DNA from 2 places in the Prosthecodimorpha staleyi genome. Region 2 is predicted to be linked to the other one. Evidence: predicted binding sites of a transcription regulator. Region 2 holds the regulator's gene; the other holds the start of a gene.
The links. The regulator PhoB, encoded in region 2, activates phosphate uptake and scavenging genes when phosphate is short. The targets are predictions, from matches to a motif close to TGTCATNNANCTGTCAT.
Positions count from the first base shown of each region.

Region 1 (14,801 bases), on a different contig from region 2:
ATGGCCGATTTCGGCTACGACGTCGCCGACTACTGCGGCGTCGACCCGCGTTACGGCACGCTCGAAACCTTCGACGCCGTGCTCGACGGCCTGCGCCGGCGCGGCATCGGCACCATCGTCGACTTCGTTCCGCACCACACGTCGGATAGCCATCCCTGGTTCCGGGAGGCCCGGTCGTCGCGGGCCTCGCCGCGGCGGGACTGGTATGTCTGGCGCGATCCCGCGCCCGGCGGCGGACCTCCGAACAACTGGCTGAGCCAGACGGATGGCCCTGCCTGGACGCTCGATCCGGCCACGGGCCAATATTACCTGCACAGCTTTCTGCCGCAGCAGCCCAGCCTGAACTGGCGCAATCCCGAGGTCCGGCGTGCCATGCTCGACGCGATGGCCTTCTGGCTCGACCGCGGCGTTGCCGGCTTCCGCGTCGATGTGATGCAGGGCCTCCTGGTCGATCCCGGCTTCCGCGACGATCCGCCCAATCCGCAATGGCGGGACGGCGATCCCGGTTTCATGCGTCTGGCGGCGGTCAACAGTTCCAACCAGCCCGACGTGCTCGATATCGTCGCCGAGATGCGTAGCCTGATGGCCGCCTATCCGGGCGATCCGGTCCTGATCGGTGAGATCTACCGGCCCGTCGAGACGCTGGTCGCCTATTGCGGGACACCGCAGAGCGGCCTGCAGATGCCGACGAATTTCAATCTCTTCTCGACGCCCTGGCGCGCCGAGGCGATCCTGGACCTGGTGACGCGCTACGAGGCCGCGCTCCCGGCCGGCGCCTGGCCCAATTGGGTGCTCGGCAATCACGACATCGGCCGGGTCGCGACCCGCATCGGCCTCGCCCAGGCCGGCGTGGCGATGCTGATGCTGATGACGCTGCGCGGCACCCCGACCCTGTATCAGGGCGATGAACTCGGCATGGAGGACGTGTCCGTTCCCCCGGACCGCGTCCGCGATCCCTTCGCGCGGTTCGGCGCCGGGCGCGGGCGCGATCCGGAGCGCGCGCCGTTGCCGTGGGACGAGGGGCCCCATGCGGGCTTCTCGACGCAGGCGCCCTGGCTGCCCCTGCCGCCGCCGGGGCGACCGCGCTGCGCCGCTGAACAGGCGCGCGACCCGATCTCGCTCCTGTCGCTGACGCGCCGCCTGATCGCCCTGCGCAACCGCGAACCGGCCCTCTCGGAAGGCACCTGGATCGGCATTTCGGCCGACTGCGGGGTCCTGGTCTACGATCGCAGCCATGCCGGCCGGACCTTTCGGGTGGTCCTGAATGTCACCGCCGCACCGGCCCGGATCGCTGTTCCCGCCGACAGCCGAGCCGTCCTGTCGACGCATCGGATCAATCCGCCGCCGGTATCTGACGGATCACTCGCCCTCGCGCCGGATGAAGGCGTCGTGCTCCGGCTCAAGAGGATCACCCGATCTGAATGGATCGGATGATCCTCTGCGTATTTTGGTTTGCACAAGCTTTTTCCGATCGGAGCGGGCCGCTCTGATCGGACCTTGCTCTGAGGGCGCCGTCGGACCGGACCCGCCGCCGGCCGCGGCTGCAGCGGCGGCGAGTTCCGCCTGGGCCAGGATGTAGAGGCCGGCGCCATAGCCGACCATCGGGATCGAACCGGCGTAGCGGCCGGCCGGCGCGCCCGGCGCGACGTCGTAGGTCTCCGGGATCAGGCCGAAATGCCGGATCGCCCGGTCGGTCGTGATGTCGAGCAGCTGCCGGGCGCGGTCGAGCCGGCCCCGTCGCGCTGCCACGCAGGCGGCGCGGAGGTTGACGAAGGCCCATTCGGCCGACGCGTAGCTTCCGCCGCCGGCGCTGCGCCGGTAGCCGCCGGAGGGAACCCGCAAGGTTTCGAGCGCCGCGTAGGTGCGGTGGGCGACCGGCGTTTCCAGATCGGTCGCGACGCCGAGCGCGAACAGCTCGAAGGCCGCGCCGTCGATGTCGGTCTCCGGGCTGGATTCGCGCGCGCCGCGCAGGTGGCCCGTGGCCGGATCGCGGAAAGTGTCCGGGATTGCCGTCGCGATCGCCTCCGCGAGCGCGGCATGGCGCGCCGCATCCTCCGGCTGCCCGCATGCGGCCGCCAGCGCCGCGAAGTCGGCCAGACCGCGCGCGGCGGTCACGCTGGTGTAGAGGAAGTGTCGCGCATTCTCCTGGTGCACCTCCCAGATCGAGCAATCCGGACGCATCACCGGCGCCTCCGTCTCGATCCGGGCCGCAATGGCCTCCGCCACGTCCTCGCGCAGGATGTCGTAGATGCGGCGCCCGTCCAACGGCGTGGCCAGCCAGGCGGCGTCGCCGTCGGTTTCGACCAGGATGCGGGTGGCCCACAGCACCAGACCCCAGCCGTCGGTTTCGATGTTGGGGGTGGCATGGCCGGCATAGTCGGCCTCTTCCTGACCGTCGCCGAAATAGCGCACGACCGATACCCGGTAGGGGATGCCGCCGACCCAGTCGCGGTAGCGTCCGGCGCGCCGGTTGCCGAGCAGGAACAGCAGCGCGCGCCGTGCCTCGTCACGATGGCCCATGGTGGCCAGCGCGGCAATGGCGTAGCAGCCGTCGCGGACCCAGCCGATCGACCATTCGCCCGGCGCCAGGGAGGCCAGCATCATGCCGTCTGCGGGTGTCTCCCGAACCTGCCCCATGCGGAGCACAGCCTCGCTCTGCCGCCAGACCGAGATCGCATCCGGCTGCGTCAGCCAGGTCGGAACAGGCCGCCGCCACGCCCGCCAGGCGCCCAGTTCCGCCTCCGCCAGCGCCTCCGCATCGCGATCCGCGACCCAGGCGTCGATCGCCGCGATCGCCGCCTCGCGATCGGATGCCGCATCGAGATAGGCGACCACGAAACCCAGCGCCGGCCCCTCGGCGGCCATCACGACCGGCGCCGTCGCCCGGCCGCCGGCTGGACCGTCCCGGCGCACCGTCGTCCGGCCGACGGCCCGATAGAGCAGCGTACCCTCGCCCGGTCCCTGTTCGATCAAAAGGTCCGGCCGCAGTTCGGTGCGGATCGGATCGCCCGGACCGGGGACGATCGCGAACGGGCTCTTCCAGAACGGCTCGGCGACGGGGCGGAGCCCGAGACGGAAGGAAAGATCGGCCCCGGTCGACGCCGCGCCAGGGGCCTGCAGGCCGATCAGGACGGCATTGAGGGCAAGACCGAACGGCGACACCACGGTCAGCGTCGCCGCGTCGGTGAACCGAACCCGGACGATATGGGTCTCTTCGACATACCCGGCCTCCCGGACCGGCTTGGTTGCCGCGCCGTCGACGCGAAAGGCGAGATCGGCAAGGAGGTTGCGCCGTTCGATTCCGAAGCCTGTCGGGTCCGGCCCGGGCCTGAGATAGCGGTAGGGATGATCGAGGACGGCGGTGACGCGGCCGGTCGGGGCGTCGACCAGCGTGAAGTTCCTGCCGTTGCCGGTGGTCAGGGTGAAGTAGCTGCGACCCTCCAAGTCCGCGCCTCCTCGCGCCTGCTGGAACCCGCCGCGGCCTGGCCGGCAGGAGCGGCGCGGCCGCGGGAAGTGACCTTCATGCGTCGCTCGCGCGGCCGGGACCGGACGCGGCGCCGCCCAAGACCATCGCCGACATCGCCGCCGTTGGGAATGTCCCCGACCGCTTCATCGGCCGGATGATCCGGCCGGCCCGTCGGTCGCCGGGCGTTCCGGCGGCATTGGCCATCGCCCGCCGCCCATCGCCCACGGCCCATCGCCCTGCCGTCATCCGCGCCAGGCACGGATTTTCGGACTACATCGATATCCGCTTGCCCTTGCCGTAGGCATCGAAGGTCTCGACCAGATGATCGAACAGTGCCGCCACGCGCGGCACGGGGCGAAGCGTCTCGTGCGCTACGATCCATGTCGGGAGCTGCGGCAGTTCGATGTCCGGCAGAACCTGTTCCAGCTCGGGGTAACGGGCCGCCGCCGGAATTTGCGCGACGGCAATGCCGACACCGGCGCGGGCCAGCGCCAGTTGGGCCGGGTGGCTGTCCGTGCGGGCGATCCATCGGATGCGGGCGGGGTCGCCGAACATGGCCGCAATGGCGAGTTCGCCGCGGCGGCGATCCGGCCCGATGAACAGATGCTCGCCGGTGTCGGCCTTCGAGGCGGGGCGGCCATGGGCCGCCAGATAGTCCCTGTGGGCGAACAGGCCGAGCGGAATCGACGGCACCTTCCTCGCCACCAGCGCCGATTGCTCCGGCGGGTGCATCCGTACCGCGACGTCGACCTGCTGGTCGAGCAGATCGGCACTGGCATTGTCCAGTTCGAGCTCGACGGTGAGCCGCGGATGCTTGTCGCGCAGGCTGCGGAGCATGGGCGGCAGAACCTCGATCCCCACGAATTCGGAGACGCTCAGCCGAACCCGGCCCGCCGCCTCCGTCGAATCCGCCGAAGCGGCGCGCAGCATCGCTTCCGAGGCGTGCGCCATGGCGCGGGCGGGCGCGATCATCGCTTCCGCGGTCGGCGTCGGCACCAGCCCATGCACCGACCGGGTGAACAGCGCCGTGCCCAGCGCGGCCTCCAGCCCCTCGATGCGCGCCCGCATGGTCGGCTGGGACAATCCCAGACGACGCGCGGCGGCCGATAGGCTGCCGGTTTCCATCACCGCCAGAAAGGCGCGCTGAGAGTCCCAATCCACGTTTTTGTTCATAAAAATCTTTTAGTCTGATGACGGAGAATTGGCAATTTTCTTGTGAACAGATTCGACGGAAGGTCTCCCTGTCGAAAGGAGATCCCAGATGGTTCAGACGGTTTCCACACATGCAGCCAGCCGGGCGACCGGTCGGTCCGCCCTCGTTCTCGGTGCGACCGGTGGTGTCGGCGGCGCCATTGCCACCGGGCTCATCCGCGACGGATGGCAGGTCCGCGCCCTTTCCCGCAACGCCGAAGCGGCCACCTCCGGCTGGCGGCAGGATTGCCCCGCGCCGCATTTCGTCGCCGGCGATGCCATGGATGCCGCGTCCGTCATTCGCGCGGCGACGCTTCAGGATGGCGTCGGCGTCATCGTCCACGCGGTCAATCCGCCGGGTTATCGCAACTGGTCGTCGCTGGTCTTGCCGATGATCGACAACACGCTGGCCGCCGCCCGAGCGGCAGGCGGAGCCCGCATCGTGCTGCCCGGCACGGTCTACAACTACGATCCGGCGCGGACCACCGTGATCGACGAGCACAGCGCCCAGAATGCGCACACCGTGAAGGGCCGGATCCGCGTCGCGCTGGAACGGAAGCTGGCGGCGGCAGCCCCGGAGGTTCCCTCGCTCATTCTGCGGGCCGGCGACTTCTTCGGCCCGGGAACGCGGGCGAGCTGGTTCGCGCAGGCGATGGTGCGGCCGGGGCGGTCCGTGCGCAAGTTCACCAGCCTGGCGGCGGGCGTTCCACACGCCTACGCCTATCTGCCCGATCTCGCGGCGACTTTCGTCGGCCTGCTGGCGATCCCCGAGCGTCTGCGTCCCCATGAGACGCTGCAGTTCGCCGGGCACTGGGATGCGACCGGCAGGCAGATGGGCGATGCGGTTCGCCGGATCGTCGGGCGTGATGTGCCGGAGGCGGGTTTCCCCTGGTGGATGATGCGCCTCCTGGCACCCTTTGGCGGGTTTCCGAAAGAAGTTCTGGAGATCGAGCCGGTGTGGAAGCACCCCATGCGTCTCGACAATCGCCGGCTGGTCAGCCTGCTCGGCGTCGAACCGCATACCGCGCTCGACCAGGCCGTTGCGGCGACGCTCGCCGACATGGGCTGCCTTGCGCAACCGCAGCCAGGCGGTGCCCGCCTCGTCCAGGCCTGACAACCGGCAGAAAGGCAGCGGAAGATGAACTGGAAAACCTACCTGATCGCGCAGGCCTTCGGCGTCGCCGCCTTCAACACACTGTGCAATGCCGCCTACACCGCGTGGATCTGGCGCGACGAGCCCGTGCTGTCGCTCGACCGGATCGGCTCCGACCTCGCCATGACCCCGGTCTGGATCGGCCTGCTGTCGGTGCTGTTGGGCACGCCCTTCATCCGCAAGGCGCTGGCCGACGGGCGGATGATCGGCGAGGCGAGGCAGCGCCCGCATCCGCTGGCGATCCTGCTTCCCCGCAATCTGCTGATCCGGGCGGTCGGGATTGCGGCCCTGTGCGGGATGCTCCTCGCTCTGCCGTTGGCGCTGATTCTGCCCCAGCTCGGCGACGGCCTGCTGACGCAGGTCGAAGCCATCGGCAGCAAGGCGATCATCACCGTCGCCTTCAGCCTCGTCATCGTGCCGCTGGTGGCCTACGCGACGATCGCCGACGTGCCGGCGGCGACTGGGGGGCGCGCGTCACGGTGATGCAGCGAGCGCCAGACCAGAGAGCGGATTTCGACGGTTCGCGACACCGCCCGGCACAAGTCCGGCAACCGGCAAAGACAACGGACCACAGAAGAAGATCGGCAGGGTGGCAGCGGGAGGCATCCGTGCCCTGGCCCACCCTTGTCCGCGCCCGGGAACGACTACCGCCCGTTCTCGGACTGCACAGCAAGGCGGAGTCCGGCTCGCAACCGCGCGATCGGCCGAAATTGGCAACATGCTGGAGAAAATGGGAATTCTCGCCGGAACCGCAAAAGCCGAGGTTCGTGCAGAGTGAGACGGAAGGCCGTTCAGAGACTGTCAGCCACCGCCCGGACGGTCCCAGAGGGTCTGTCCCGTCGCGCAAACCCCTCTGGACGCAAAAGGAATTTCGAGCGCTGAAGCGCAGGTCTTGGGGATCGTGGAGGGAGAATGGCGGAGGGATTGCACCGGCGATCCAACCTTCTCTGCTCCGGACCCTGCCACAACGCTATTTCCATTTTTTTCGAAGTAGGCTTGACGACCGAGCTTTCTGGCGCCATCTTATTTCTATGAATATCGAAGAAGCAGCGGACCAGCTTGAAGCCCTCGGCAATTCGACCCGGCTCCAGATCTACCGGACCCTCGTTCGGGCCGGCGATGCGGGCATGTCGGTCGGACGCCTCCAAGACAGGATCGGCATCGCGGCTTCCACCCTGTCTCATCACCTGAAGCGGCTGGTAGAGACGGGCCTAGTTGCCCAAGAGCGACAGGCCACCACCCTGATCTGCCGGGCACAGTATCCGGCCATGCGCGACCTGATCGGTTTCCTTTCGGACGAGTGCTGCGCCGACATGCGCAACGGCTGTGCCTCCGGCGAGGCGGCGTGATCGGGTTTTTCGGCTTCATTTATTCGGTATTTCTAGAAATAGGGAAGGAATGCCATGACTGGTCTCCGCGATCTGCCCGTGGCCGTCATCGGCGCGGGTCCTGTAGGTCTCGCCGCCGCAGCCCATTTGGTCGAGCGCGGTATTCGCCCGCTCGTCTTCGAGAAAGGCCGGAGTGTCGGCGCCGCTGTCGCGGCCTGGAGTCACGTCCGGGTCTTCACGCCCTGGAGCCTAAATGTGGATGCGGCCGCCGCTCGACTCCTCGCGGCGACCGGATGGCCGGCGCCCGACCCGGACGAGACCCCGACCGGCGCCGCCATCGTCCGGCGCTACCTCGAGCCGCTTGCCCGGGTCGAGGCGATCGCGGCGGGGCTGCATCTCGGCGCGACGGTCATGGGGGTCACCCGCAAGGGCTTCGACAAGATGACGAGCCCGGGTCGCGACGCCGCCCCCTTCGTCCTGCACTGGCGGGACGCGGCCGGCCGCACCCACTGCACCGAAGCCCGGTCCATCATCGATGCCTCGGGCGTTTGGTCGAGCCCGAACCCGATGGGGGTCGACGGCATGCCGGTCCCGGGAGAACAGGATGCCACGGTTGCGGCCGCGATCGCGAGCGGGATCCCGGACGTGCTCGAGGCGGAGCGTGGGCACTATGCGGGCCGGCGCGTCCTCGTCGTCGGCGCCGGACATTCCGCCATCAACGTCGTCCTCGATCTCCTCCGGCTCCAGGCCGAGGCGCCGGAGACCCGGGTTGTCTGGGCCCTGCGGCGCGAGCGTCTCGACCTGATCGCCGGCGGCGGCCTCGACGACAAGCTCGCCGAGCGCGGCGCTCTCGGACTTGCCGCCAAGGCTGCGATCGAGGCGCGGCGGCTCGAATTGCTGGCGCCCTTCGCCGCCGAGTGGATCCAGGCTCGACCGGATGGGGTCCGCATCGAGGCGCGGCACGGAGAGAGGTCCGTGACGCTGGACGTGGATCGGATCGTCGTGGCCACAGGCTTCCGCCCGGATCTCCGGCTCCTCGCCGAGTTGCGGGTCGCGCTGGATCCGGCCGTCGAAGCGCCACCGGCCCTGGCCCCGCTGATCGATCCCAACCTCCATTCTTGCGGCACCGTCCCGCCCCATGGCGCTGCCGAACTCGCCCAGCCCGAGCCCGGTCTTTACATTGTCGGCGCGAAGAGCTACGGGCGCGCGCCGACATTCCTGATGGCGACGGGATACGAACAGGTCCGGTCGGTCGTCGCCGCCATCGCGGGGGACGAGAAGGCAGCGCGTGAGCTGCATCTCGTCCTGCCGGAGACGGGCGTCTGCAGTGCCGTTCCCGGGATCGCCGACGCGGCATGCTGCGGGGATCCTGTTCCGGCGGCAGAGGGGGCCGATTGCCGGGCGGACCGGGACGCCAAAGCCGCGGCCATGGATGGCTGCGGCTGTTCAGCGGCGCCCACACCCGCACCGGCAGTCTCCGGGTGCTGCGGCGGCGCGAAGACGCGGCCCGATGCCGATCTGGTCGAGGCGTAACGGCCGATTGGCGCTCGAACCTTCTTGAGGATGTCTGGAGCTACGTGCTTATGCGCTCTTGCGCATACGTGTGGCGACGCCGACGTTCGGGCCATGTCGGACATTATTTCGGTTCTGTCGGCGCTCGCCGAACCCACCCGCCTTGGAGCGATGCGGATCCTGCTGGACGGGGGAGAGCATTGCGTTTGCGAACTGATGCGCAGGCTCGGCGCCAGCCAGTCGCGCATGTCCCGCCACATGGGGATTCTCAAGGCGGCCGGGCTGGTGGTCGACCGGCGCGACGCGCAATGGGTCCGGTATCGGCTCCATCCGGAGATGTCGCCCCACTCGGCGGTGATCGTCGAGGCGGCAGTCGTCGCCCTGACAGAGACAAGGCTCGCGGCATGAACACGTTTGCCGGCTCGAGACCCGACCTTCGCGAGGCGCCGGCCCTTTGGATCGGCGGCACGGTGCTGTTCGTGTTCGCCTGGTTCCTATTATACCGGCAACTGGTCCCATTCTCGGAATGGGCCGTTGCGCATCTGCCTGTGGACGCCGGGAGCCATCTTGGCGAATCCGTCAAATTCTTTATCTACGACACCCCCAAGGTGTTGATGCTGCTCACCCTGGTCGTGTTCGGGATGGGCGTGGTTCGTAGCTTTTTCTCACCCGAGCGCACGCGGGCGCTGCTGGCGGGCCGTGCCGAAGGCTTCGGCAATGTTGCGGCCGCGGGTCTGGGCGTGTTCACCCCCTTCTGTTCCTGCTCGGCGGTACCGCTGTTCGTCGGCTTCGTATCGGCGGGCGTGCCGCTCGGCGTGACCTTCTCGTTCCTGATCGCCGCGCCGATGGTCAACGAGGTCGCGCTCGGGCTTCTGTTCGCGCTGCTCGGCTGGAAGGTCGCGCTGACCTATCTGGCGTTCGGGCTGACGCTGGCCATCGTGGCGGGCTGGGTGATCGGCCGCCTTCATCTGGAGGGTTGGCTGGAGGAATGGGTCCGCAACGTGCGGGCGACCGCCGTCAGCCTGCCCCAAGAGCGCCTTTCGATTGTCGATCGGCTCCGTGCCGGGGTCGACGCCGTCAAGGAGATCGTCGGCAAAGTCTGGCTCTGGATCATCGCGGGCATCGCGGCCGGCGCCTTCATCCATGGCTATGTGCCCAACGAGCTCCTCGCCACCATCATGGGAAAGGACAGCTGGTGGTCGGTTCCTGCTGCCGTACTGCTCGGCATTCCCATGTATTCCAATGCGGCCGGAATCATTCCCGTGGTCGAGGCGCTGCTCGGCAAGGGTGCGGCGCTCGGGACGGTCCTCGCCTTCATGATGGCGGTCATCGCCCTTTCATTCCCCGAGATGGTCATTCTGCGCAAGGTGCTGACGACCAAGCTGATCGCCGTGTTCATCGGCGTGGTCGGTACCGGCATTCTTGGCGTGGGCTTCCTGTTCAACGCCCTATTCCACTGAGAAGGATCGCACGATGAAAGAGGTCAAGGTGCTCGGCCCAGGCTGCGCGCGCTGCAAGGCGACCGAGGAAATGGTTCGGGTTCAGGCCGCCAAGCTCGGCATTCAGGTGAAGGTCGAGAAGGTGACCGACTACGCGGCCATCGCAGGGTTCGGTGTCGCCTCGACGCCGGGCATCGTGGTGGACGGCACGGTCGTACATGCTGGCGGCCTGCCGAAGCCGGAAGACGTCGCGAAGTGGCTGGCAGCGTGACATGGCTGCTTCGCTCGAATACCGGGTGCAGGCACGCCGAAACGGTGTCGGCAGCCGTCCCGCATCCGGTGCAAACCCGGACAGGGTCGGACCACCGACTGGCCAGATCCCGGAGCTCCCGGACCTTCGGATACCTCGTCTCGGCATCGTGGGGCAGCGGCAGGCCTCAGAGGTTTAAGGTCCGGCTTTTTGCACCGAAGAGCCGCATGATGCGCGCCGACGCCTCGACAACCAGGCGGTCAACCGAGCGCGGCCGCACCGCGCCGCAGAGCAGCAGGACGCATCGACGCCTGCCTATTCGTCTCGGGGCTCATGCTCGCGAGACCCTGCCGGACAGTGGGGATGCGGAGTTGGCGGTGACCTGAGCGTTCCATCATGTGCCCACCGATTCGGCACCAGATCTGTCATGATATTGTAATTGGACTCCTGTTGTTCGGACGACGAGTTGGACGCGTCAGGAGATCACCATGAACACGCTCCCCAGAACGATTCTCGGACTTGCATTTTCCCTGACCATGTCGGTCAGCGCCTTTGCGCTCGATGCCCGTTACACGGATGCCGACGGCGACCTCCTGGCCGACATTCCGACCGCTGCCGCCGATCTGGTCGATCCGCCGGTTCTGGTGTTCGCCTACACGCCGGTCGAAGATCCCGCAGTCTACGCAAAGGTCTGGGAAGGCTTCCTGGAGCATATGGCGACAGTCACCGGCAAACGTGTGCAGTTCTTCCCTGTGCAGTCCAATGCGGCGCAGATAGAAGCCATGCGAGCCGGTCGTCTGCATGTCGCGGCTTTCAACACGGGCTCCAATCCGCTTGCCGTGAATTGCGCCGGCTTTCGGCCCTTCGCGATGATGGCATCGAAGACAGGCGATTTCGGCTACAAAATGGAGTTCATCACCTATCCTGGCTCCGGAATCGAGAAGATCGAAGACATCAAGGGTAAGAAGATGGCCTTCACCTCCGAGACATCGAACTCGGGATTCAAGGCGCCGTCCGCTCTGATGCGCGATCAATTCAAAATGGAAGCGAAGCGTGATTTTGAGCCGGTCTTCTCCGGCAAGCACGATAACTCGATCCTGGGCGTCGCCAACAAGGACTACATGGCCGCCGCCGTCGCTTCTTCCGTTAGGGACCGGATGACTGCGCGGGGCGTCGTCAAGGCTGATCAGCTCAAGGTGATCTACGCATCCCAGGCCTTCCCGACCTCCGGCTACGGCACCGCTCACAACCTCAAGCCCGAGCTGCAAGCGAAGATCCAGGAAGCGTTTTTTAGTTTTAAGTGGGAGGGATCCGAGCTTCTGAAGGAGTTCGAAAAGTCAGAGCCCCCGCAAGAGAAATTTATCCGGATCTCCTACAAGGAAACATGGGAGGTCGTTCGCCAGATCGATCAGGCCATGGACATAAAGTATACCTGTAAGTAAGCAAGGCATCCGCTCGTGGGGCCGAGATCTGCGTCGTTCAGTGTTCAGCCGCACGACGCAGACTGTCGATGATGCCCCAAGGGGGCGCCGGGGTACATCTGACGTGCTGACCATCCACAATCTGGAAAAGCGCTACAAGACCGGTGATCGGGCCCTCAAAGGCGTCTCGCTCACTCTGGCTCCCGGTGACATCGTCGGCCTGATCGGGCCATCCGGCGCGGGTAAGTCGACGTTGATCCGCTGCGTGAACCGGCTTGTCGATCCCACGTCGGGCACCATCAAGCTGTTCGATCTCGACCTCACAAACCTGAGCGGTGGCGACCTGCGCAAGGCGCGCCGCCGCATCGGTATGATCTTCCAGGAATATGCGCTGGTCGAGCGCCTCACTGTCATGGAAAACGTGCTCTCCGGCCGTCTCGGCTATGTGGGATTCTGGCAGAGCTGGCTGCGCCGGTTCCCTGAGGCCGACGTGGCGCGCGCCTTCGCACTGCTCGGCCGCGTTGGGCTGACCGAATTTGTCGACAAACGGGCGGACGCCCTGTCCGGCGGGCAACGCCAGCGCGTTGGCATCGCCCGAGCACTCGCGCAGGAACCCGAACTGCTGCTGGTCGACGAACCGACCGCCAGCCTCGACCCGAAAACGTCCCGCCAGGTGATGCGCCTGATCCTGGAGCTTTGTGCCGAGCGCAAGTTGGCAGCGATCGTCAACATCCACGATGTCGTGCTGGCCCAGATGTTCCTGCCGCGGATCGTCGGCCTGCGGGCCGGCGAAGTCGTCTACGACGGCCCGGCCGCCGGGCTGAATGCTGAAGTACTGACGCGCATCTACGGCGAAGAGGACTGGGCCAAGACGTCGACGAACGAGGAGGCGAACGACACCGTGGCCCCGATCCCGATCGCCTCCACTCTCGAACGGCGCAACGCAGCCATGGCGGGCCCGTGATGACCGAAGCCATTCCCGCCCAACACCTGGTCTGGAAGCCCCCCCGCCTGATCGAGCGCGCGTGGCTGCGCTGGGTCATCCTCGGCGCGATCATCCTATACCTGTGGCTCGCACTGGGCAGCATCGACGTCAACTGGACGCGTGTTTCAGAAGGATTGGTCCGCGCCGCGCGGCTGTTCGCCGGGTTTCTGCAGCCGGATTTCACAACGCGCTGGAGAGACATCCAGCAAGGCCTGATCGAAAGCCTGACCATGACGGTCTGCGCGACAGTGTTCGGTCTGGTCCTTGCTCTGCCGATCGGGCTCGGTGCAGCGCGAAACGTCGCTCCGCTATGGCTCTATGGTCTCTGCCGCGCATTCATCGCGCTGGCGCGGGCCTTCCAGGAAATCATCGTCGCGATCCTGTTCGTCGCCATGTTCGGCTTCGGTACTTTCGCCGGCTTCCTCACGCTTTCGCTCTCCACGATCGGCTTCTTGTCAAAGCTGATCGCCGACGACATCGAAGAGATCGACCCGGCGCAGGTCGAGGCGATTCGCGCCACCGGCGGCGGCTTCTGGCAGGTGATGGACTACGCCGTTTCTCCCCAGATCGGCCCTCGGTTCGTCGGGCTAACGGCCTACAAGGTCGACATCAACTTTCGGGAAAGCTCTGTCATCGGCATTGTCGGAGCCGGAGGCATCGGCGCCACGCTCAATACGGCGCTCGACCGCTACGAATTCGACAGTGCGGCCGCGATTCTGCTGATCATCATCGGCATCGTGATGATCTGTGAGTACGGCTCGGGATGGATCAGAAAGGCGATGGCGTAGATGGCGATCGTAATCGGCAGCGACGGCGCGCGCCACTGGACGCTGCTCACCCCGGGAGAACAACGGTGGCGCTGGTTCGGCTGGCTCGTGCTTGCCGCGCTCACGGTGTTCTGCTGGCGGATCATGACGGCCGATACGATCTGGGCATTCGTCGCGGATGCCCCGACACAGGCGGCAGACATCTTCGGTCGCATGTTGCCACCCCGCTGGAGCTACATTGATCAGCTTTGGGGCGCCATCTGGGACACGATCAACATCGCCACACTCGGGACGCTGATCGCCATCGGACTGGCCACCCCGCTCGCGTTTCTGGCCGCCCGCAATACCACGCCGAGCGTGCTTTTCCTCCGCCCGGTCGCGCTGTTCGCCATCGTCGCCTCGCGATCGATCAACGCGCTTATCTGGGGATTGCTGCTCGTGGCGGTGCTCGGCCCCGGTGTGCTTGCCGGCATCTTCGCGATCGCGCTCCGCTCCATTGGGTTCATCGGCAAACTGCTGTACGAAGCCATCGAAGAAATCGATGAAACACAGGTCGAGGCGATCCGAGCCACCGGGGCCGGGCAAATGCAGGTCATAGGCTACGGCATTTGGCCGCAAATCCTGCCCGCATTCGCGACGATCTGCGTATTCCGCTGGGATATCAACATCCGCGAATCCACCGTCCTCGGCCTCGTTGGCGCTGGCGGTCTCGGTCTGGCGCTTGAAGGTTCGCTGAATACACTCGCTTGGCCGCAAGTTTCGCTAATTCTGCTGATCATTCTGGTCACCGTTATACTCAGCGAATGGATCACCGCTCAAGTTCGTCGGATGATCATCTGATATATAACTCTGGAATGCAGAATGCGTGGCCATGCATTTGGCTTTCAGCGGGACGCAGTTGCAACTGTAAGGGGCCTGTCTGGTTAATTTCATTTAAATCGATTTGGAAAATCGTCGATGGCCGGAGCCGGTTGCGCAGCGATGGTGTGAGAGCGCTGGCGGGTATTTCTTTTCCAGGTTGTCGTAGTCGAGTTCGATCCAATTGGCGTCATGGATCGGGCGATTGGGAGAGCGTCGGCGATGCCGGGATTTTCGCTGATTTCATATCGGCGGTCGGCGCGGGCGAGCGTCGGGGCGGCGAAGAGGCGCGGCATGCGGTGGTGGACGGCGGAGCGGCCCTCTAAATTTCGCTGCCGGATCAACCGCCTCAGGTCGTCGCCCAAGACGTCTATTCGGATCGAAGATCCACGCCAGACCGATCGCCGCTTAAAGAAGCGTCCGGTGCCGAT
Region 1 covers NZ_JAHHZF010000013.1:202,398-217,198, forward strand. Annotated here, with positions in the region: gene KL771_RS23835 (alpha-amylase family glycosyl hydrolase) at 1-1,434, shown strand, start outside; gene KL771_RS23840 (hypothetical protein) at 1,360-3,444, opposite strand; gene KL771_RS23845 (LysR family transcriptional regulator) at 3,737-4,639, opposite strand; gene KL771_RS23850 (NAD-dependent epimerase/dehydratase family protein) at 4,728-5,771, shown strand; gene KL771_RS23855 (hypothetical protein) at 5,796-6,293, shown strand; gene KL771_RS23860 (ArsR/SmtB family transcription factor) at 6,842-7,159, shown strand; gene KL771_RS23865 (FAD-dependent oxidoreductase) at 7,214-8,671, shown strand; gene KL771_RS23870 (ArsR/SmtB family transcription factor) at 8,765-9,058, shown strand; gene KL771_RS23875 (permease) at 9,055-10,110, shown strand; gene KL771_RS23880 (thioredoxin family protein) at 10,124-10,360, shown strand; gene phnD (phosphate/phosphite/phosphonate ABC transporter substrate-binding protein) at 10,828-11,781, shown strand; gene phnC (phosphonate ABC transporter ATP-binding protein) at 11,885-12,724, shown strand; gene phnE (phosphonate ABC transporter, permease protein PhnE) at 12,724-13,533, shown strand; gene phnE (phosphonate ABC transporter, permease protein PhnE) at 13,534-14,352, shown strand; gene KL771_RS23905 (hypothetical protein) at 14,442-14,735, opposite strand.
Region 1: phnD (phosphate/phosphite/phosphonate ABC transporter substrate-binding protein) is a predicted target of PhoB. The motif match lies at 10,763-10,779, and genes of this name have one in related genera.

Region 2 (14,801 bases):
TCCGAGTTCGACGACTGCCAGAAGAACGGCGTCAAGGACATCGTCGAGCTCAAGGTCGGCTTCGACGGCATCGTCGTCGCCAACTCGAAGAAGGGTCCGGATCTCAACATCAACCAGACCCAGCTGTTCCTGGCGCTCGCCAAGCAGGTTCCGGGTCCGGACGGCAAGCTGATCGCCAATCCCTACAAGAGCTGGAACCAGATCGACGCCTCGCTCCCGAACGAGCCGATCGAAGTGCTCGGCCCGCCGCCCACCTCCGGCACCCGCGACGCGTTCCTGGAACTGGTCATGGAGCCGGGTGCGCTCAAGGTTCCGGCGCTGGCCGAGCTGCGCAAGGCCGACAGCAAGGCCTTCGACGTGGTCTGGAAGTCGCTGCGTGAAGACGGCGGCTATATCGACGCCGGCGAGAACGACAACCTGATCGTCCAGAAGCTCGAGTCCAATCCGAAGGCCTTCGGCATCTTCGGCTACTCGTTCCTCGAAGAGAACACCGCGAAGATTAAGGGCGCCACGGTGGCCGGCCAGCAGCCGACCTTCGAACTGATCGCCTCGGGCAAGTATCCGGTCTCCCGTCCGCTCTTCGTTTATCTGAAGAAGCAGCATGTCGGCGTGATCCCGGGCATGAAGGAGTTCGCGGCGGAGTACACCTCCGACAAGGCGATGGGCGAAGACGGCTATCTGGCCGACAAGGGTCTGATCCCGCTGCCGAAGGACCAGCGTGCGACGGTCGGCAAGGTCGCCGCCGAGATGAGCGTGATCGGCAAGGAAGGCCTCTGATCCGCACCATCCCGACCCGGCAGCCCCCCACGGACTGCCGGGTCGTTTCTTTCCCAGAGGTTCGGCCGAGACGGATGGAGATCATCCGTCTCGGTCGAACCGCTAGAACGTCCGCCCGATCCCATTTCCGCCGCCGGTGCGGGTCCGCTTCCGGACGAGACCGGCAACCGGGGGGTTCATGAGTACCGTCTATCTCGCCATTCTGGCCGCCGCCGTGCTGGTCGCCTTCCTGGCCGGGCGCGGCCGGGTTGCGGCCATGCAGGTGGCCGGCGGGCCGAAGTTCCACTCGCTGCCCGGCTATCATGGCTGGTGGGTCGCGATCGCGGTCGCCGCGCCGATGATCGGCCTCTTCGCGCTCTGGTCGCCGCTGGCGCCGATCGCGATCGAGCATTCCGTTCTGGCGTCCCTTCCGCCGTCCCTGCAGCCGGCCGATGACCTCGCGCGCGCCACTCTGTTGCGCGAGATCCACAACGTTGCCGCCGGTAGCTTTGCGGGCGAGCCGCGGCCCGAAATCGCCGCCGCCGCCGGCCATCTGACGACCTGGACGACCCTGGCCGATTGGGGCCGGCTGGTCGTCGGCCTCCTTCTCGGCGCGCTCGGCGCGCGCTATGCGCTGCAGCAGATTCAGCCGGGCTTCCGCTCGCGGACCGTGGTCGAGCGGGTCGTTCTGTGGATCATGATCGGCTGCTCGACGGTCGCCATCCTGACCACGGTCGGCATCGTCTCGTCGGTCCTGTTCGAATCCCTGCGCTTCTTCGCCCGCTACTCCTGGTTCGACTTCCTATTCGGCCTGCAATGGTCGCCGCAGACCGCGATCCGGGCCGACCAGGTCGGGCAGTCCGGTGCCTTCGGGGCGGTGCCGCTGTTTGCCGGCACGGCGCTGATCATGCTCATCGCCATGTGCGTGGCGGTCCCGATCGGGCTGTTCTCGGCCATCTACATGGCCGAATACGCCTCGCCGCGGGTGCGTGCGGTGGCCAAGCCGGTGCTCGAAGTGCTGGCCGGCGTGCCAACCGTGGTCTACGGCTTCTTCGCCGCGCTCACCATGGCGCCGCTGATCCGCGACGCCGGTCATGCCGTCGGCCTGCAGGTCGCCTCCGAATCCGCGCTCGCCGCCGGTCTGGTGATGGGCGTGATGATCATCCCCTTCGTGTCGTCGCTGTCCGACGACATCATCAACGCGGTGCCGCAGGCGCTGCGCGACGGCTCCTACGCGATGGGGGCGACCAAGTCGGAGACCATCCGCAAGGTCGTGCTGCCGGCGGCTCTGCCGGGCATCGTTTCGGCGGTCATGCTGGCGGTCAGCCGCGCCGTCGGCGAGACCATGATCGTGGTCATGGCCGCGGGCCTCTCCGCCAACCTGACCTTCAATCCGCTCGAAGCCGTGACCACCGTCACGGTGCAGATCAAGACGCTGCTGGTCGGCGACCAGGAATTCGACAGTGCCAAGACGCTGTCGGCCTTCGCGCTCGGCTTCGTCCTCTTCTTCTTCACGCTGGCGCTGAACGTCATCGCGCTCCGGGTCGTCCAGAAGTACAGGGAACAGTATGACTGACGTTCTCGCCAATTCGGCCGGCTCGCGCGTGATCGATGTCACGTCCGATGCCGCCCGCGCCCGGATCAAGGCGCGCTACCGTGCGGAAGGCCGCTTCCGCGCCTATGGGCTCGTCGCCGTCGGCTTCGCCGCCCTGTTCCTGGTCTTCCTGCTGGCCGACATCGTCATCAAGGCCTTGCCGGCTTTCACCAGCTACAACCTTGTGCTCGATGTGCCGGTGACCGCCGAGACGATCGATCCGAAGGGCACCCGCGATCCGGCCGAATTCGGCCAGGCGGGCGACTTCACCAAGGCGGTGCGCGATGCCCTGTCGCTGGTCGTCCCGAGCATGTCGGACCGGAATTCGCGCCGCATCCTCTACGGCGCGGTCTCCTCCGGCGGCTCAGACGAACTGCGCCGGCGCGTCATGGCCGATCCCACGCTGATCGGGAAGACCGTCTCCGTTCCGGTCCTGGTGACCGACGAAGCCGACCTCTACTACAAGGGGCTGGTGACATCGAAGACGACCCATTCGGGCGTCGGCATCGCCACGCCGTCCGCCACCACCGGTGCGGTGACCATCTTCTCCACGTCCAATGCCTTTGCGGAGGACGTGCAGGTTCTGAAGCAGACGTTGCGCCGGATGGGTGACGAGGCGTTGCGCGATGCCGGGCGCGCCAGCCTCGCTCTGAAATCCGTCGAAGCCGACCGGCGTCATGCGATCGAACAGGCTGCGGCCGCCAAGGCGAGCGGCGATGCCGGGCGCATCGCCACCACCGAGGGCCAGTTGGCCAAGATCGAGGCCGACGTGGCGACGCTCGGCCGACGCGTTGCCGAACTGACCGCCACCGGCAACGGCCTGATCAAGCGCTTCGAGCAGACCGGTGCCCTGGAGACGCTCGATACCGCGATGCCTTCGCTGCTGCTCCGCATCAACGGCGGCATCGTTCGGGCCAATAGTCTCGGCAACGACCGGATCGAAGGCGAAGTCCTGGTTCCGCTGGCCTCCACCGCCGATGCGGCGGCCGGCACCTGGTCGCGCGAGATTTTGGCCACGCCGGAATCGAACCGCAAGCTTCAGGACAAGCAGGTCGCGGTCCTCGAAGTGCTGCGCGACAAGGGGGTCGTTCAGAGCGCCTTCAACACCCGGTTCTTCTCCGGCGGCGACAGCCGCGAGCCCGAACTGGCAGGCATTCTCGGTGCCCTGGTCGGCTCGGCGCTGACCATGCTGGTGACCCTGGTCATCTGCCTGCCGCTCGGCGTCGGCGCGGCGGTCTATCTCGAGGAATTCGCGCCGAAGAACAAGATGACCGAGATCATCGAGGTCAACATCAACAACCTCGCCGCGGTCCCTTCGATCGTGTTCGGCCTGCTCGGTCTGGCTGTGTTCCTGAATGCCTTCGCCCTGCCGCGCTCCGCGCCGCTGGTCGGCGGCCTGGTGCTCGCCCTTCTGGTCCTGCCGACCATCATCATCGCCAGCCGTGCGGCTCTGAAGGCCGTGCCGCCGTCGATCCGCGAGGCCGCTCTCGGCATCGGCGCCTCCAAGCAGCAGGCCGTGTTCCACCACGTGCTTCCGCTGGCCATGCCGGGCATCATGACCGGTACGATCATCGGCATGGCGCATGCCCTGGGCGAGACCGCGCCGCTCTTGATGATCGGCATGATCGCCTTCATCGTCGACGTTCCGACCAGCGTGGTCGAGGCCGCCACGGTGCTGCCGGTTCAGGTCTTCCTCTGGGCCGACCTGCCCGAAATCGCCTTCCAGGCGAAGACTGCCGCCGCCATCCTGGTCCTGCTCGGCTTTCTGTTCGTGATGAACGGCCTGGCGATCGTGGTGCGCAAGAGGTTCGAACGCCGCTGGTGAGTGGCCGCCCGCAAACGGCACTGCCGACCGGAGACTGAAGTGATGGACATCATGGCCGACAACGTGACGAGTGCGACGATCGAGCGAAAGCCGAAGGTCGTGGCCCGCGACGTGAACGTCTACTACGGCGAGAAGCATGCGCTGAAGAGCGTCTCGATCGACATTCCCGAAAAGAGCGTGACGGCCTTCATCGGGCCGTCGGGCTGCGGCAAGTCGACCTTTCTGCGCTGCATCAATCGCATGAACGATACCATCTCGGCGGCCCGCATCGAGGGCAAGATCGAGATCGACGGCAAGGACATCTACGATCCGGCGCTCGACGTGGTCCAGTTGCGCGCCCGGGTCGGCATGGTGTTCCAGAAGCCGAATCCGTTCCCGAAGTCGATCTACGAGAATGTCGTCTACGGCCCGCGCATCCACGGCATCGCCCGTTCGAAGTCGGATCTCGACGAGATCGTGGTGTCGAGCCTGCAGAAGGCCGGGCTCTACGAGGAGGTCAAGGATCGTCTCGACGATTCCGGGACGAGCCTCTCCGGCGGCCAGCAGCAGCGCCTGTGCATCGCCCGGGCGATCGCGGTTGGTCCCGAAGTGATCCTGATGGACGAGCCCTGCTCGGCGCTCGATCCGATCGCCACCGCGCGCATCGAGGAACTGATCGACGAACTGCGCTCGAACTTCACGATCATCATCGTGACCCACTCGATGCAGCAGGCCGCCCGCGTCTCGCAGAAGACCGCCTTCTTCCATCTCGGCGTGCTCGTCGAGGAGGGGCCGACGGACCAGATCTTCACCAAGCCGCGCGACAAGCGCACCCAAGATTACATCACCGGCCGCTTCGGCTGACACCACCCGAGGATCTGCCCACATGGCCGAACATACCGTTCGCTCCTACGACCAGGAATTGAAGATGCTGGCCGGCAAGATCGCCGAGATGGGCGGCCTCGCCGAGGGGCTGGTCGCCGACAGCGTCACCGCCCTTGTCCGCATGGACACCGTTCTTGCCCAGAAAGTGATCCTGACCGATGCACGGCTCGACCGGCTGCAGCGCGAGGTCGAGGAGAAGGCGATCCTGATCATCGCCAAGCGCCAGCCGATGGCGATGGACCTGCGCGAGATCGTTGCGGCGCTGCGCATCTCGAACGACCTGGAACGGGTCGGCGACATGGCCAAGAATATCGGCAAGCGCGTCATCGCCATCAACACCAACTTCGGCGCCAAGAAGCTGGTCATCGGCGTCGAGCACTTGGCCGACATCGCCCTCGAGCAGTTGAAGGACGTGCTCGACGCCTTCACGGCGCGTGACGACGAGCGGGCCCTGCAGGTGCGCAAACGCGACGACGAGATCGACGCGCTCTACACCTCGCTGTTCCGCGAACTCCTCACCTATATGATGGAAGATCCGCGCAACATCACGATCTGCACGCATCTTCTGTTCTGCGCCAAGAATATCGAGCGGATCGGCGATCACGCGACCAATATCGCCGAAACCGTCCACTATGTGGTCACCGGCGAACAGCTGGTCGAGGATCGTCCGAAGGGCGACACCTCGCATCTGGTCAACGTCGAACCGGCCGATTGACGGCGCCGACGCGCCAGGATGACGGACGGCCTTCGGCGGCCCGTCATCCCGGTCGCCCGTCATCCCGGCGGCCCGATATCCCGGCGGCCCGATATCCCGGCGGCCGGCCGCGAGACCGAGGGGGCGGGCTCGCGGCCGGGCCGGCGGTCGGCCGCGGGGGGGCGGCCATGCCGGATCCCCGCGCTGAACGCCATAGGCGCGCCGGTCAGGCCGCGTGCGGACGGGCAGGCGCAGACGGGTCGGTAGGGTTGCCGCATTCCTTTGCAGAGACAGGCGACGTCCGATCGGTCTGGCAAACCGCGGCGCAGCTGGCCTCGATCGGCATCCGCGGATGTCGTCTTGACAATTCTTGACTGCGCAAGGCCGCAAAGGACCGACGCTGCTTGCTCGGGGCCGCCTTGCCTTGGGAGACCCTTTCGCATGGCCCGCGTTCTGATCGTCGAGGACGAAGAACCCCTGAGCATGCTGCTGCGCTACAATCTCGAAGCCGAAGGCTATTCGGTCGAGACCTGCGCGCGGGGTGACGAGGCCGATACCCGCCTGAAGGAGACGACGCCGGATCTGCTCCTGCTCGACTGGATGCTGCCGGGCCTGTCCGGGATCGAGCTGTGCCGGCGCCTGCGCAACCGTCCAGAGACCGAGCGGCTGCCGATCATCATGCTGACGGCGCGCGGCGAGGAATCCGAGCGGGTGCGCGGGCTGGCGACCGGGGCCGACGACTATGTCGTGAAACCCTTCTCGGTACCGGAACTGATGGCGCGCGTCCGCGCGATGCTGCGCCGCTCCAAGCCGGAACTGATCTCGACCCTGCTCAAGGCCGGCGACCTGGAACTCGACAAGGAGACCCACCGCGTTCGCCGCGGCGGACGCGAGATCCATCTCGGCCCGACCGAGTTCCGCCTGCTCGAATTCCTGATGTCCTCGCCGGGCCGCGTCTTCTCGCGCGAGCAACTGCTCGACGGCGTCTGGGGCCGGGACGTCTATGTCGACGAGCGTACCGTCGATGTCCATGTCGGCCGCCTGCGCAAGGCGATCAACCGCGGCCGCGAGAAGGACCCGATCCGCACCGTCCGCGGCGCCGGCTACGCCTTCGACGACCAATTCACCGCGGTGGCACAATAGGACATCGTCCGCAGAGGGCCCGCCATCGCGGCCGATGCCGCGAGAACGGCCGATCTGGCGGCAATCCGTTGCCCGTCAGGCCGCCCAGGATGCCGGCTGCCGGGCGTGCGGCCGCGTTCGATGCCGCCGGCATGCGCCGTGTCGCCGATGCGCCCGGTCCGATTCGGTTCCTCCGCGCCTGTCGAAAAAGCGGCCGCCTTCGCAGGAAGGCGGCCGCAAGGCGCGCAGTCTGGGAGGGAGTACGCAGCACAGGCGGTGTGCGGCCGGGTCCTTCTCGTCCCCGGCCGCCGATGGGTGAATTCAGGCGGCGCCGGCGATGCGGCGGTCGGTCCGGCGGCGGTCGGCAACCGGCTGATAGGCCATCCGGGCATGGTAGCCGCAATAGGGAATGCCGGCTTCGGAGCGACGGGCGCAGAAGTGGAAGCCGTCGCTGCCCGGATCGCCGACCGGCCATTTGCAGGTCTGCTCGGTGAGTTGCAAGATCGAGGCGTTGCTGATCAGGGGCGCGTCCGACAAGGAATAGACTTTCGGCTGGGCGGACGGCAGCGGCCGGGCCGCCGGCACGATATCGGCCTTCAGGGCGGTGGCGCCGATGGTGATCGGCGTCGGGGCGGTCGGCCGGTGCGGCCGGGGCGGCGGCGCCGCGACGGGCTTCTTCGGACGCTGGGCGGTCTGCGGGGCGGGTGCCTTGGCACGGCCCGACAGGCCGAGACGGTGAACCTTGCCGATCACCGCATTGCGGGTGACGCCGCCCAGTTCCGCCGCGATCTGGCTGGCGCTCAGACCGTCGGACCAGAGCTTCTTGAGAAGTTCGACCCGTTCGTCTGTCCAGGAAATCATCGTCGCTCCTCGTTCTTTCTGTTTTCGGACGTCAGAATCCGCTACCATCCGGGCGCGAGCCCGCCGATGGTCGACGTGACGCTTTGACTGGGAACAACTCGCAGACCGCTCGGTCGCCGCACGAGATGTCGTGTTTAATGACCGTTAACCTACACCACCCCTAGACTCTGCATCAACCGCTCTGGGGCAGTGAGTTGGGGATCGTTGGGGCGTTTTCCCCAGGTGAGTCCGATTTGCCACAGATTCTCTGTGGGAAATACGCGTTAGTACCGGGATTTCTCGTGTGAAATCAGAGTTGCCGGCGAATTGACGCTGCGGTGAGACTGCCGAACCTGTCAGATTCATGTCGACGGTGCCGCGCCGTTGACAGAACTGCTCGAAAAACCGCATAATTCCCGTATATCCGACGTGCCGCCGAAGAGGCGGCACGTTTCGTTTCGGGCCTTGCCCGGCACCGATGCGCCCTTGCTGCGCAACCGGTGGCGGGCGGGCGGGCGGAGCCGGATGCGACCGTGCCGCAGGACCGAGGGTCGCGGCGCCCCGAATGCTGAAAGGAACATACCATGAGCCAGTCCGCACTCTACGCCACCTTCGCTCGGGCGGACGTGGCGTTCGAGCGAGGCGAGGGCTCTTGGCTCTATACGGCCGACGGCGATGCCTATCTCGACATGATGGGCGGCGTTGCGGTCAACGCGCTCGGCCATGCCCATCCGCGTCTCGTCGCCGCGCTCAAGGCGCAGGCGGAAAAGCTCTGGCATGTCTCCAACGTGTTCCGGATTCCGGAGCAGGAGGCGGTCGCCGAAAAGCTTGCCGGCCTCACCTTCGCCGACCGCGTCTTCTTCTGCAATTCGGGCGCCGAGGCGCTCGAATGCGCCATCAAGACGGCGCGGCGCTATCATTTTGTCAACGGCCGGCCGGAACGGGTGCGGATCGTGACCTTCGAAGGGGCCTTCCACGGCCGTACGCTGGCCACCCTCGCGGCCGGCGGCCAGGAGAAATATCTGGAGGGCTTCGGCCCGAAGGCGGGCGGCTTCGACCAGGTCCCGTTCGGCGACCGGGAGGCGCTCGACGCCATCATCGGGCCGGAGACGGCCGCGATCCTGGTCGAGCCGATCCAGGGCGAGAGCGGCGTCCGCCCGGTCGAGCCGCAGATGCTGCGCCATCTGCGCGACCTGTGCGACCGGCATGGCCTGCTCCTGATATTCGACGAGGTTCAGACCGGCATGGGCCGGACCGGCAAGCTGTTCGCCCACGAATGGGCCGGCGTGACCCCCGATGTGATGGCGGTCGCCAAGGGCATCGGTGGCGGCTTCCCGCTCGGTGCCTGTCTGGCGACCGAGGCGGCGGCGGCCGGCATGACCGCCGGCACGCATGGCTCGACCTTCGGCGGCAACCTGCTCGCCATGGCGGCTGCCGGAACGGTGATCGACGTGGTTGCCGAACCCGAATTCCTCGAGGCGGTGCGTGCCAAGGGCCTGCGCCTGAAGCAGAAGCTCGCCGGTCTGGTCGATACCCATCCGGAGGTGTTCGAGACCGTGCGCGGCGAGGGGCTGATGATCGGCCTGAAATGCCGCAAGCCGGCCGGCGAGGTCGTTGCGGCCATGCGCGCGCGCAAGCTGCTCTGCGTCGGCGCCGGCGACAACGTGATCCGGTTCCTGCCGCCGCTCACGATCAGCGAGGCGGAGATCGACGAAGCCGTCCATCGGGCCGATGCGGCCGCGACGGACATCGAGGCGGCCAGCCGGAAGGGAGCCGCGGCGTGACGGCGAAGCACCCGAAGCGGGATTTTATCGACCTCACCGACATCGGCGCGGCCGATCTGCGCGTGATCATCGACGAGAGCAAGCGCCTCAAGGCGGAGCGCCGCGGCGCGCGGCGCGGCGAGGGGCCGCTCGCCGGCAAGGTGCTGGCGATGATCTTCGAGCGGCCGTCGACCCGTACCCGCGTCTCCTTCGACGTGGGCATGCGCGAACTCGGCGGCGAGACGCTGATGCTGACCGGTGAGGAGATGCAGCTCGGTCGCGGCGAGTCCATCGCCGATACCGCGCGCGTCCTGTCGCGCTATGTCGATGCGATCATGATCCGCATCCTCGACCACAACGCGCTGGTCGAACTGGCCAGCAACGCGACCGTGCCGGTGGTCAACGGCCTGACCAAGTTCTCGCATCCCTGCCAGATCATGGCCGATGTGCTGACCTTCGAGGAGCATCGCGGGCCGATCGCCGGGCGTACCGTCGCCTGGACGGGCGACACCAACAACGTGCTGACCTCCTGGATCCATGCCGCCGCGCGCTTCGATTTCAAGCTGCGCGTCGCGACGCCGCCGGAACTGGCACCGCGCATGGATATCGTCGGCTGGGCGCGCAAGAACGGCGCCAGCGTTCATCTGACCGCCGACCCCTATGAGGCGGTCGAGGGATCGGATTGCGTGATCACCGACACCTGGGTGTCGATGGGCGACGACGAGAGCGAGCGCCGCCACAATCTCCTGAAGCCCTATCAGGTCGACGGACGGTTGATGCGCGCGGCCAACAAGGACGCCATCTTCATGCATTGCCTGCCGGCGCATCGCGACGAGGAGGTCACCGAGGAGGTGATCGACGGACCGCAGTCGGTGGTGTTCGACGAGGCCGAGAACCGCCTCCATGCCCAGAAAGGCATTCTTGCCTGGGTCATGGGGACGGCCGGCGCGTGAGCTGAGGCCGGCCGCCTCAGCCTTCCGGCAACGGCGGGACCAGTCGGGTCGGGCGCGACCGACCGGACCTCGCCGATCCGCAATGCCGGTGGAGTGCATGGCCGATCCTCCGCGATCGGCGGGCTTCCGATCCGCCGGCAAGCCCCCATATAGGGGCGAATACGGCCCCGGGACAGGATTCCGCGTCGGTCTCGACGCATCCTGTTCCGGCGGCGCCCCCAGGCCGCAGTGTCCCGCTGCCGACCGCCCTTCCGGACCTGTTCGCATGACCGACACGACCTTCGCCAGCCGCCCCCCGCAGGAGGGCGCAGACGACACCGTGCAGCCCTTCGCGGTTTCCGCCCTCGACGTGCGCGGCCGCGTGGTCCGGCTTGGCCCGGCCCTCGACGCGATCCTCGATCGTCACGCCTATCCGAAGCCGGTCTCGCAACTGCTGGGCGAGGCCGTGGCGCTGACCTGCCTGCTCGGCTCGTCGTTGAAGTTCGACGGCCGCTTCATCCTGCAGACCCGGACCGACGGTCCGGTCTCGATGCTGGTCGTCGACTATCAGACGCCCGACCGCATCCGCGCCTGCGCGACCTTCGATCGTGCGGCGGTGGAGACGATGACGGCGGAGGGTCGGGCGAGCACGGTGGCGCTGCTCGGTCGCGGTCATCTGGCCATGACGGTCGACCAGGGGGCGGACATGAACCGCTATCAGGGCGTCGTCGCGCTCGACGGCGCGACCCTGGAGGAGGTCGCACATGCCTATTTCGCCCAGTCGGAGCAGATCCCGACGCGGGTGCGCCTCGCGGTCGCCGAGATGCTGACGCGCGAACCGGGCCAGCCGCCGCGGCATGCCTGGCGGGCCGGCGGCATCCTCGTTCAGTTCCTGCCCGAGAGCCAGGATCGCATCCGCCAGCGCGACCTTGCGCCGGGCGATGCGCCCGACGCGTCGGGCCGTCCGGATGAGTTCTCCGACGACGACGCCTGGGTCGAGGCGCGCTCGCTCGTCGAGACGGTCGAGGACCTCGAACTGATCGATCCGGCCCTGTCGTCGGAGCGGCTGCTGTTCCGCCTGTTCCACGAGCGCGGCGTGCGCGTGTTCGAGACCCAGCCGGTGCAGGACCGCTGCCGCTGCACGCGCGACGCTGTCACCGGCATGCTCGACCAGTTCTCCGCCGAGGAGATCGCCGACATGACCGTCGACGGCGAGATCGTCGTCACCTGCGAGTTCTGCAACACGCGCTACCATTACGACCCGACGGCCCTGAAGAACTATGCCGGGACGGCGGAGGCGTGACGGCGTGTCGGTTCGGTCGGGTTCGAGATGCCCGGGCCGACGCTACCCGAAGGCCAGCTTGCCGCCGACGATGGTCAGCACGCCGGCGAGCAGGCCGCGCAAAAGGGCTTCCGGCATGCGCGGCGCGAAATGGCTGCCGACCAGGATGCCGGGGATCGAGCCGAGCAGCAGCGAGGCCAGCATGGCCCAGTCGACCGAACCCATGGCCCAATGGCCGAGGCCGGCGGCGAGCGTCAGCGGCACCGCATGGGCGATGTCGGAGCCGACGATGCGGGCGATCGGCAGGAGCGGATAGAGCAGCATCAGGGCCGTGATGCCGAGGGCGCCGGCGCCGACCGAGGACAGCGTCACGATGGCGCCGAGCACGACCCCGGTGAAGACGGTCAGGAACGCGGTCCGACGCAGATCCGGCGTCTCCTTGCGCAGGCGGCTGGCGATGGCGAGCACATAGCGGCGCAACACGAAGCTCACGGCGGTTGCGAGCAGCGCATAGCCGAGAGCGACCGAGATCAGCTTCGCCGTATCGTGGCTGTGGCCGATCCGGTGTAGCAGCAGCAACGTCACGAGCGCGGCCGGCACGCTTCCGATCGCCAGCAGGCCGGTCACGCGCCAGTCGACCGTGCGGTTGAAGCCGTGCATCGCCGCGCCGGCCGATTTGGTGATCGCCGCATAGAGCAGGTCCGTGCCGACCGCCGTCGCCGGATGCACGCCGAACATCAGGACGAGAAGCGGCGTCATCAGCGAGCCGCCGCCGACGCCCGTGAAACCGACAAGGAGGCCGACCGCGAAGCCGGAAATCGAATAGAGCGGTTCGATCGACGACAGGTCCACGTCTGCTCCCGTTCGACCGCCGGAACCCGGCGCCGGATGGCTGGAAGGGGGCCCGTCCCGGGGCCTCCGCATGACCCCGTCCGAGGACCGGGATGGGCCGACCGGAATTCCGATCGGTCCGATCGGCTTTGTGTCCCGAGACGGGCCGAAGTGCAAGTCGGCTTCATGATGGGTCCACCGCTGTTCGGTGGCCGCGGCCGGCGGCCGAACTCAGAAGCGCATGCCGAACGGACCGCCGCCGCCTGCGGTCATCGACGGCGTGCCGCGCGGACGGGCCAGGATCATGCACCAGAAGGTCTTCCAGCCGGTATCGGGCTTGAAGACCGAGGCGATGCCCATCTGGGTCACGTCCGTCTTGCGCAAGTTGGCATCGTGGCCGGACGATGTCCGCCAGCCCTCGAAGGCATCCTCCAGCGTGCGATAGCCGACGCCGAGATTTTCGGCGCCGGTCGCGTAGAGATAGCCGCCGTCCTTCAGCCGCTTGTCCAGAGCGCCGTAGGGCGGCAGGGAATGCGACATCTTGTCGACCGCCGCCATGGCGTTGGCATAGCGGCTGCAGATCGAGGTCAGCGTGCCGTCGAGCGAGACCGGCTGCAGGCCGCTCCTGGCCCGGTAGGCATTGGTCATGGCGACCGCCTTGGCCGGATCGACCGGCACATAGGGGCGCTTCGGATCGATCTTGATATTGGCCCCGAAGGTGTCGCCGGCCAGATAGTTCAGGTTGCCACCGCAGGCGGCCAGTGGCAGCGCCGCGCCGGCGAGGCCGAAGACGCGGATCAGGCCGCGCCGGGAAAGGGCGAGTTCGAGGGTGCGGTCGGTCATGGGCACGGTTCCGTAAGGGCCGGAGCGGTGGAGGCGGCGTCGGCCGGTTGGGCGCCGGACAGCCGGGCCGCGAACGCGGCGGTCTCGGCGGCGGCGAAGCGGATATTGCCCATCAGCGTCGCCGGCGAGGACCCGCGCGGGCCGAAATCGTGGCTGCCGTCCTCGACGAAGGTCACCGTGACGGCATCGCCGAGCGCGTAGCTCTCCACTTCGGCGCGGTCGCCGAACTCGTCGCGCTCGCCCTGCAGCACGAGCGTCGGCCGGCCGACCGCGGCGAGCGGCGCGACCCGCGGGTTCGTCTCGTCGGCGGGCGGATGGAACGGATAGCCGAACGCGACCACGCCGGCGACCGCTTCGGGCAGGTCCGTCCCGGCCGCCATCACGGCGACGCGTCCGCCCATCGACTTGCCGCCGATCAGGAGCGGGGCGGACGGGCCGATCTCCGCCAGCACCGCGGCGATCGCCGCCCGATAGGCGTCGACCAGGGTCTCCGCCTTGGGCGGCGGTCGGCGCCGGCCCGTGCTGCGCCGCTCGGCCATGTAGGGGAACTCGAAGCGCGCGACCGCGATCGCCTCGGCGGCGAGCGCCTCGGCCAGCCGGGTCATGAAGGCGGAATCCATCGCCGCGCCCGCGCCATGCGCCAGCAGCAGCGTGGCGCGCGGCGCAGTCTCGGGGCGGGTCCAGAGGAAGTCGGTCAAACGGATCTCCGAGGTGCCGCGCGCCATGCGCGGAAGGCCGATCCTCCGAGCCATGGCGGCGAAAGACGGCCTGGTCAAGACCCGATCGCATCCGGGGCAGCCCGGCGCGCCTGCACGCCGGGCACGGCCGGTCAGTAGTAGCCGAGCGGGAAATAGCGGAAATAGAGCTCGGCGATGGTGCCGTCCTCGGAAAGCCGGTGCAGGGCGTAGTCGAAGGCCTGCTTCAGGCGCTTGTTGCCCTTGGTCACCGAGATCCTGAGGCCGTCGCCGAAATAGTTGCTTTCCAGATAGGGGGCACCGCGGAATTCGCAGCAATTGTGGCTTGCCTCGCCGAGCAGCCAGAAGCTCAGGCCGACCGCATCGCCGAAATGCACGTCGACGGTGCCGTCGCGCAAGGCATCGCGCGCCGCCGCCTCGTTCGGATAGGCGACCACGCGCGACTTCGGGAAGCTGTCGAGCACGAAGGCCTCGTGGGCGGATCCCGAGACCACGGAGATCCAGCGCAGTTCGAGGCCTTCCGGCGTCGTCGTGAGGGCTGTGCCCTTCGGCGCCACGAAACGCCCGGGCATGGTCAGATAGGCGTCCGTGGTCTCCAGTTTCGCCCGCAGATCCGACCCGATGTTCAGTCCCGCCACGATGGCGTCGCCGCGCCGCTCGCCGATCGCCGTCACCAGGTCGTCGAAGGGGCGCATCTGGATGGTGCAGGCGGCGGTCAGTTCGGCGCAGATGGCGCGGGCGAGGTCGACGTTGAAACCGG
Region 2 covers NZ_JAHHZF010000011.1:218,754-233,554, reverse strand. Annotated here, with positions in the region: gene KL771_RS21700 (PstS family phosphate ABC transporter substrate-binding protein) at 1-777, shown strand, start outside; gene pstC (phosphate ABC transporter permease subunit PstC) at 956-2,332, shown strand; gene pstA (phosphate ABC transporter permease PstA) at 2,325-4,175, shown strand; gene pstB (phosphate ABC transporter ATP-binding protein PstB) at 4,227-5,018, shown strand; gene phoU (phosphate signaling complex protein PhoU) at 5,041-5,754, shown strand; gene phoB (phosphate regulon transcriptional regulator PhoB) at 6,175-6,876, shown strand; gene KL771_RS21670 (GcrA family cell cycle regulator) at 7,177-7,713, opposite strand; gene KL771_RS21665 (aspartate aminotransferase family protein) at 8,280-9,479, shown strand; gene argF (ornithine carbamoyltransferase) at 9,476-10,411, shown strand; gene KL771_RS21655 (Hsp33 family molecular chaperone) at 10,677-11,693, shown strand; gene KL771_RS21650 (sulfite exporter TauE/SafE family protein) at 11,736-12,524, opposite strand; gene KL771_RS21645 (CAP domain-containing protein) at 12,735-13,346, opposite strand; gene KL771_RS21640 (alpha/beta fold hydrolase) at 13,343-14,044, opposite strand; gene KL771_RS21635 (transporter substrate-binding domain-containing protein) at 14,176-14,801, opposite strand, start outside.